DNA from 3 places in the Bacillus tuaregi genome. Region 2 is predicted to be linked to each of the others. Evidence: riboswitches for the same ligand, from Rfam matches in the RefSeq annotation. Region 2 holds a riboswitch; each other region holds the start of a gene.
What was found. Region 2 has a riboswitch for thiamine pyrophosphate ahead of thiW (energy coupling factor transporter S component ThiW). Riboswitches for the same ligand answer to the same signal wherever they lie in the genome.
Positions count from the first base shown of each region.

Region 1: linked by a shared signal. The riboswitch ahead of thiC (phosphomethylpyrimidine synthase ThiC) and the one ahead of thiW (energy coupling factor transporter S component ThiW) in region 2 are both predicted to bind thiamine pyrophosphate.
Region 3: linked by a shared signal. The riboswitch ahead of thiM (hydroxyethylthiazole kinase) and the one ahead of thiW (energy coupling factor transporter S component ThiW) in region 2 are both predicted to bind thiamine pyrophosphate.

Region 1 covers NZ_LT629730.1:94,757-97,026, forward strand. The annotation lists gene thiC (phosphomethylpyrimidine synthase ThiC) at 1-1,140, opposite strand, end outside; TPP riboswitch at 1,292-1,406, opposite strand; gene BQ5321_RS01160 (DUF4183 domain-containing protein) at 1,609-1,992, shown strand; gene BQ5321_RS01170 (DUF4183 domain-containing protein) at 2,233-2,270, shown strand, end outside.
Region 2 covers NZ_LT629731.1:2,248,671-2,250,940, reverse strand. The annotation lists gene BQ5321_RS13080 (class I SAM-dependent methyltransferase) at 294-920, shown strand; TPP riboswitch at 988-1,096, shown strand; gene thiW (energy coupling factor transporter S component ThiW) at 1,364-1,867, shown strand; gene BQ5321_RS13070 (methyl-accepting chemotaxis protein) at 1,951-2,270, opposite strand, start outside.
Region 3 covers NZ_LT629731.1:2,572,538-2,574,807, reverse strand. The annotation lists gene BQ5321_RS14660 (4-oxalocrotonate tautomerase) at 1-121, shown strand, start outside; gene BQ5321_RS14655 (branched-chain amino acid aminotransferase) at 311-934, shown strand; TPP riboswitch at 1,013-1,123, shown strand; gene thiM (hydroxyethylthiazole kinase) at 1,209-2,015, shown strand; gene thiD (bifunctional hydroxymethylpyrimidine kinase/phosphomethylpyrimidine kinase) at 2,031-2,270, shown strand, end outside.

The sequences.
Region 1 (2,270 bases), on a different contig from region 2:
CTCTCCAAGAGTCTCTAATTCGGCAAACTGTGCTTCGTCATTTGCATCGGCAATTGAGCCAGGACGCAAGCCATCTCCTAATGAAAAGGCAATATCATACGATTTCATGATTTCACAGATGTCCTCGAAGTGTGTATATAAAAAGTTTTCTTTATGGTGGTGTAAGCACCATTGTGCCATGATCGAACCACCGCGAGAGACAATCCCCGTTACACGCTTGGCGGTTAACGGGACATATCGTAAAAGAACTCCCGCATGAATCGTGAAGTAATCCACGCCCTGCTCGGCTTGTTCGATTAAAGTATCACGGTAAACCTCCCAGGTCAGATCCTCCGCAACCCCGTTTACTTTTTCCAGCGCCTGATAGAGTGGGACCGTTCCCACAGGCACCGCTGCGTTACGAATAATCCATTCCCGTGTCGTATGGATGTTTTTTCCGGTAGATAAATCCATAATATTATCAGCGCCCCAGCGCGTTGCCCAGGTCATTTTTTCAACCTCCTCCTCAATCGAGGATGAAACAGCAGAGTTGCCAATATTCGCATTAATTTTCACATGAAAGCTGCGACCGATGATCATGGGCTCGGCTTCCGGATGGTTGATATTAGACGGAATAATCGCCCGACCCTTTGCCACCTCATCCCGTACGAATTCAGGCTTCATCTTTTCCCTAATCGCGATGAATTCCATTTCAGGCGTGATGATTCCCTTTCTGGCATAATGAAGCTGCGTAACATTTTGGCCTTTTTTCGCACGTAATGGTTTCCGCTTTAACCCAGGGAACACGTTACGATTGGCGCGTGGATCGTTTGCCTTTAGATAGCCATTATCCTCAGGCTTGATACCCCGACCCAGATACTCCTCCACGTCGCCACGCTCATGAATCCATGGGCTGCGAAGGGCAGGAAGACCTTTCGTAATATCAACGGAATAATCTGGATCTGTATAAGGTCCACTCGTGTCATATACACGAACAGGTGGATTCTCGGATTCTCCGAAAGAACCACTGGTCGGGCTTAACTCGATTTCCCGCATCGGAACCTTCATGTCAGGCCGAGAACCAGTGACATAAACCTTCTTGCTACCTGAAAAATTTGCCTTGATGGAAATTCTTTGTTCGTTTGCAGAATGGTTGGACATGGACATCATAAATCTCTCCTTTTTTTGAAAAATAAAGGACAAGATACCGATCACAACAAGTGGAAAGCTGATAACGCTTATGAAGTACATAAAAAAGCCGGTATCCAATCAAAGGTTGGACCCGGCTAATCTGTATGCAGAAGTAGTATGGCTACAATTATGCTAACTTCCCCACGCTGGTATGAACCAGATCAGGTCCCAAGAGTCAAGAAACTTCAACGCGTTCCTTTCTCAGCCCAACTCATTGGACTCCCCTAGTTATTTCTATTCGATTCGAGATTAGTATACAGGAGGCTTTTTTAAAATAAAAGAAAAAAATGGAAAATAGGAATGGGGACATAGGGACAGGTCCGTTATCCTATGCTGGGGCAAGGGACCTTTGTCCCTCAAAAATCAGCTAACAAACAATCAACTTGTCCAATTCCTTAATAGAATAATACTAATCATTGAAAAAGGAGGTGACACAATATGGCACTCCAATTGATGAAGCTTCTTGTTACTGCTACAACCACCACTGAAATTGTTCCTGCGGATACAAGATTTTTTCATGTCACAAACGCTTTAACAGCGGCCGGTTCTACTTTAACCATTGATGCGGCAAGTTTTTTTGACGATGCAGGTGCAGAAGTTACATCGCTTCCGACATTAGCCGCCAATAATAGCTACTTTAATGTTTACGTGAATGGTGTATTACAAATGGAAGGTATCTCAACCTATACACCTGGTGCAACCGGTGTCGGTTCATTGGCTATTGATGTTCCAGCAGGAGGAGGAGACATTCCAGCAGATACACCAATTGTTGTTGAGGTTCTAAATTATGCTCCGTCTTCTTCTACAACGGTTACAACCTAATGAAAAAGAAAAAGGAGTCTTGCAGGCTCCTTAACTTCATTCATCAGAAGTTCTCCACTTCTACAAGTGGGAGATGAATGCAAAGGGTGCTTCGATTCAGTGGGGGTTCAAACCCTGGCTGAATGAAGTTAAGCCTCCGGCGGATGTCACGGATTTTTTAAAGGTAGTTTATCGAGTGAGCTCAGGTAATCCGGACGCAAATTCGACGAGCGAATTTGATAGAAGAAAGGACAGTTTTTTATGGCTCGTAAATCATCACGTCCGCATAAAAAATTTCT
Region 2 (2,270 bases):
TGATAAAATTTATTAATTTAATAGTAACAATCTATTACAACAGAATTATTATTACGACAAAAACAACCTGATTTTTGCAAGATAAGGTATTGTTTGTGTAGGAAAATGTAATATTCTGCGCTTGCCCAGGAAATTTTCCTGTTGTTCCACGATTTTAGCAGAAATTGCTATCCAAGTAGCTAGATATTTGTTCGCATAATCCTTTGGGGTAAAGCTTAAAACATGAGAAGTTTGCCGTCCTTTGCTACAATATGATTCAAAGTATGATTTTTATTTTAAGGGGTATAAAAATAATGACGAATCCATGGAATAAACGTTTTAGCGCTGAAAACTATGTATATGGAACAGAACCCAATGTATTTTTAGCGGAATACCAGAACAAGCTTCAGTTAACTGGAGATGCTTTAGCCATTGCAGAGGGGGAGGGGCGTAATGCCGTCTATTTAGCACAGCAAGGGATGAACGTTACAGCCTGGGACTATGCTGAAGCAGGACTAGAAAAAACAAAAAAGCTAGCGGAAAAACGTGGTGTTGAAGTTACAACAGAGCTTATGGATTTAAATGAAGCAGACTGGAAAAGCAATCGTTGGGATGAGATTGTCTGTATCTTTGGACACCTGCCAACTGAATTAAGGCTGAAGACATTAAAGGGTGTAAAGGATGCGATTAAACCAGGTGGCTATTTTGTATCTGAGGTATACTCCACCTATCAAATTCCTTATGAAAGTGGCGGACCTAAGGATATTGAACTGCTATATAGACCGGAGGATATGATCCAGACCTTTTCAGATTGGCGGATTTGCCACTTTTTTATGGGAGAGGTTGTACGTCATGAAGGAGACTTACACAACGGGTTAGCTCATGTGATCCAGTTTATTGGTCAAAAACCAGGGCAAGAAGATGGGAAACTATTAAAATGAAAAGGAGATATTTCCTTTACATTATTTGCTGGCCATCGTATGATAATAAAAGATTTATAATATCTTGAACAACTACTAGGGGTGCCCTTTAAAGGGCTGAGAGAAAAACGAGTGTTTTTCAACCCTTCGGACCTGATCCGGATAATTCCGGCGTAGGAAAGTAGGCTTTAATCACTTACTTTTGTTAACCAAAGCCGGGTCCTTATTGGGATTCGGCTTTTTAACTTCATTCAGCAAATGCTTTTTGTACCGAAAGCTTGCGACAGGTACAGAAGTCTTCCACTTCTACAAGTGGGGGTTCAAACCCCTGCTGAATGAAGTTAAGCCTCCGGCGGATGTCACGGATTTTTTTAAAGGTAGTTTATTGAGCGAGCTCGATAAAAATCCGGACGCAAATTCGACGGGCGAATTTGATTTTTTTTAACTGTAGAGAGGAGAAACGTATGAATAAAACATTGAAATTGACTATGACAGCTATGTTTGTGGCAATCGGTACATTAACGAGTCATCTCATCTATATTCCAATTGGTTTTACGAAGGTTTTCCCGATTCAACACTTCTTAAATGTATTATCTGCTGTTTTATTGGGTCCTGCCTATGCTGTACTACAGGCCTTTGCCGTATCCTTAATCAGGAATTTAATGGGCACTGGCTCCATCTTTGCTTTCCCAGGAAGTATGATTGGTGCACTATTAGCCGGATATTTATTTATGAAGACAAAGAAGCTAGCCTTTGCCTTTACCGGTGAAATTGTGGGGACTGGAATATTGGGCGGATTAGCCTGCTATCCGATTGCCACCCTGTTACTTGGTCAGAAGGCTGCACTCTTTGGCTTTATTCCGGCTTTTTTGGTTAGTTCTCTAGCTGGGAGCTTGATCGGGTTAATCCTGCTGAGTATGATGCTAAAAAACCCAGCCATTAAAGCTCTCCAACAGAGACATCTCTAGTACAACCTTTATCGTTGGATGAAAATGGAAAAAAGAACAGCCGATACAAGACAGGCTGTTCTCTTTTTTCGACATGAAATCTATTACAGACGATTGGATAATGCTAGTAATAGCTTAGAGATTTCTTCAAACTTAGATATTCGTGAGTTTATTTCCTTTGCCTTCTCTAATTGGTTGATAACGGTTGAATTAATGGCGGCCACTTCTTCCGTAATCGTTTGCAAATCAACCTGAAGATCCCGTAACGTTTTTTCGATTTCTACACTTGCATCGTTACTATGTCCCGATAGTTTTCTAATTTCATTTGCTACGACCCCGAACCCTTTTCCAACCTCGCCAATTCGAGCTGCTTCGATGGCGGCATTTAATCCAATTAACCTTGTCTGTGATGAGATGGATTTAA
Region 3 (2,270 bases), 320 kb from region 2:
GACAGACACTGTATCAGAAACTCTTGGAGCTCCGAAACAAACTGTTCGTGTATTAGTTACGGAAATGCCTAAGACACATTGGGGAATTGGTGGAGTACCTGCCAAAGACCTTGGAAGATAATTTCTCATATTATAAAAATCGAACTGATCTGACATCAGTTCGATTTTTTGCGTTACCCATCTTATAGTTTGAAGCAATTCCCATGAAAATATTTGCAATTTCTCTGCAAAACCTTCAATATTATTAGCGATACAACCATATACATACCTTGGATGATTATGAATGAATACTACATAAAGGATGGGTAACATGCTACGAAAACAAATAATGTTATACGTTGAGAGATTATTAGCTGAAAAACAGTCAGCAGAAGGTGAAAAATACTCTGTTGAATTGTATAAGGAAGAGAAGGATTACATTGAGCGGCATAGATTGCTGCCGGAGGACTCGTCTGTAATCCTTATTGAAAAAGATCCAGCTTCTAGGTTTCAACAAGTATATATTGAAAGAAGCAATAAAGAAACGGAAGAATTATTAGCTGAGGAATCGACCGCTTTTTTAGATCAGCCTATTGGATATTTTAAGCAGAAGCTTGATGAATTTATGTACTTGGAATCTCCATGGTTTGAGGTGATTGGTGTTGATGCGATTTCATTTGAAGCAGATAGTGTTTTTTACCATTATGATGTCATGCTGGGCTTAAAACTACCAAAAAAAGCAGAAAATAGGATCAAAGCCTTTTTAACTACCAATCTTCAGCAGGAAGATGCAACGTTTGATTTAATGTTTAGTGCAAATGACGGACTTTGGGATTTGAATTTTTCATTAAATAATCTAATGGAGTACAAAGAGAAATGGACGATACGGGAAGCCTATCATGCGATCTATGAGCTGCTGTTTCATTTGGTCGAGGAAATTGAAGAAGGTAGTTGAGCATTAATGTTTATACTACTTTCTAATTTCCTTCTTTACATTTTCTCAGTATAGCATTATGATTAATAAGAATATTAGAACATCTACTGGGGGTGCCCATCTTTTTGGGCTGAGAGAAAGACGGCTGTTTTTCAACCCTTTGGACCTGATCCGGATTATACCGGCGTAGGAAAGTAGGGAGTCAATCACTTTCTTTCTCGGCTACAACAAGTCAGGTCCAATAATGGGTCTGGCTTTTTTTACGTAAAAAAGGATGTTTAAGGAGGAATGGGAAATGAGAAAAACTATGGTACATGGACTGTTAAAAAGAATAAAAGAAATGAATCCACTCATACATAATATTACAAATATAGTAGTGGCTAATTTCTCTGCTAATGGGCTGCTAGCTCTTGGGGCATCGCCGGTTATGGCCGATGCTGTGGAAGAAGCAGCTGAAATGGCAAAAGCTTCTGCAGCTGTCGTCATCAATATGGGTACGTTGAATCGTGATACGGTAGAAGCTATGATTGCTGCTGGGAAAGCAGCAAATGAGAGTAATATTCCGGTCATTTTAGATCCTGTTGGTGTTGGTGCGACGTTCTTCCGAACTCAATCTGCTCAAATGCTATTAAAGGAAGTGCAATTTTCCGTTATTCGCGGTAATAGTGCTGAAATTGCAAATCTTATTGGAGAGAAATGGGAAGTAAAGGGTGTTGACGCGGGAATGGTGAAAGGTGATGTTTATAGCCTTGCTCGAGATGCCGCTAAAAGCCTTCATGCAGTAGTAGTTGTGACAGGAAAGGAAGATATAATAAGCGATGGTACCGTAACAAATGTTGTTTATAATGGTCATCCACTATTAACCAATGTTACAGGTACGGGCTGTTTGCTAACAGCTGTGATTGGGGCCTTTGCCGCTGTAGAAAAGAATTATTTGAATGCAGCAACTGCAGCACTTGTTTTCTATGGAGTGGCTGCTGAAATAGCCGCTAACAAAACAGAAGGACAGGGACAAGGTAGCTTTCAAACTGAATTTCTCAATCAGCTTTCACTTGTATCTTCGTCAGAAATTGATTTATATGGGTCATTTACTAGATTATAAGGAGGAGATTATCCTATGTATAAAGCGCTAACGATTGCAGGCTCTGATTCTGGAGGCGGTGCAGGAGTTCAAGCAGATTTAAAAACCTTTCAGGAATTGAATGTTTTTGGGATGACCGCTATTACAGCGGTTACAGCTCAGAATACATTAGGTGTACAGGGAGTTCAAGCAATATCGAAGGAAATGATTGCCTCACAAATTGACTCAGTAGCTGTGGATCTTGGTGTTGACGCATTGAAGACGGGGATGCTGTTT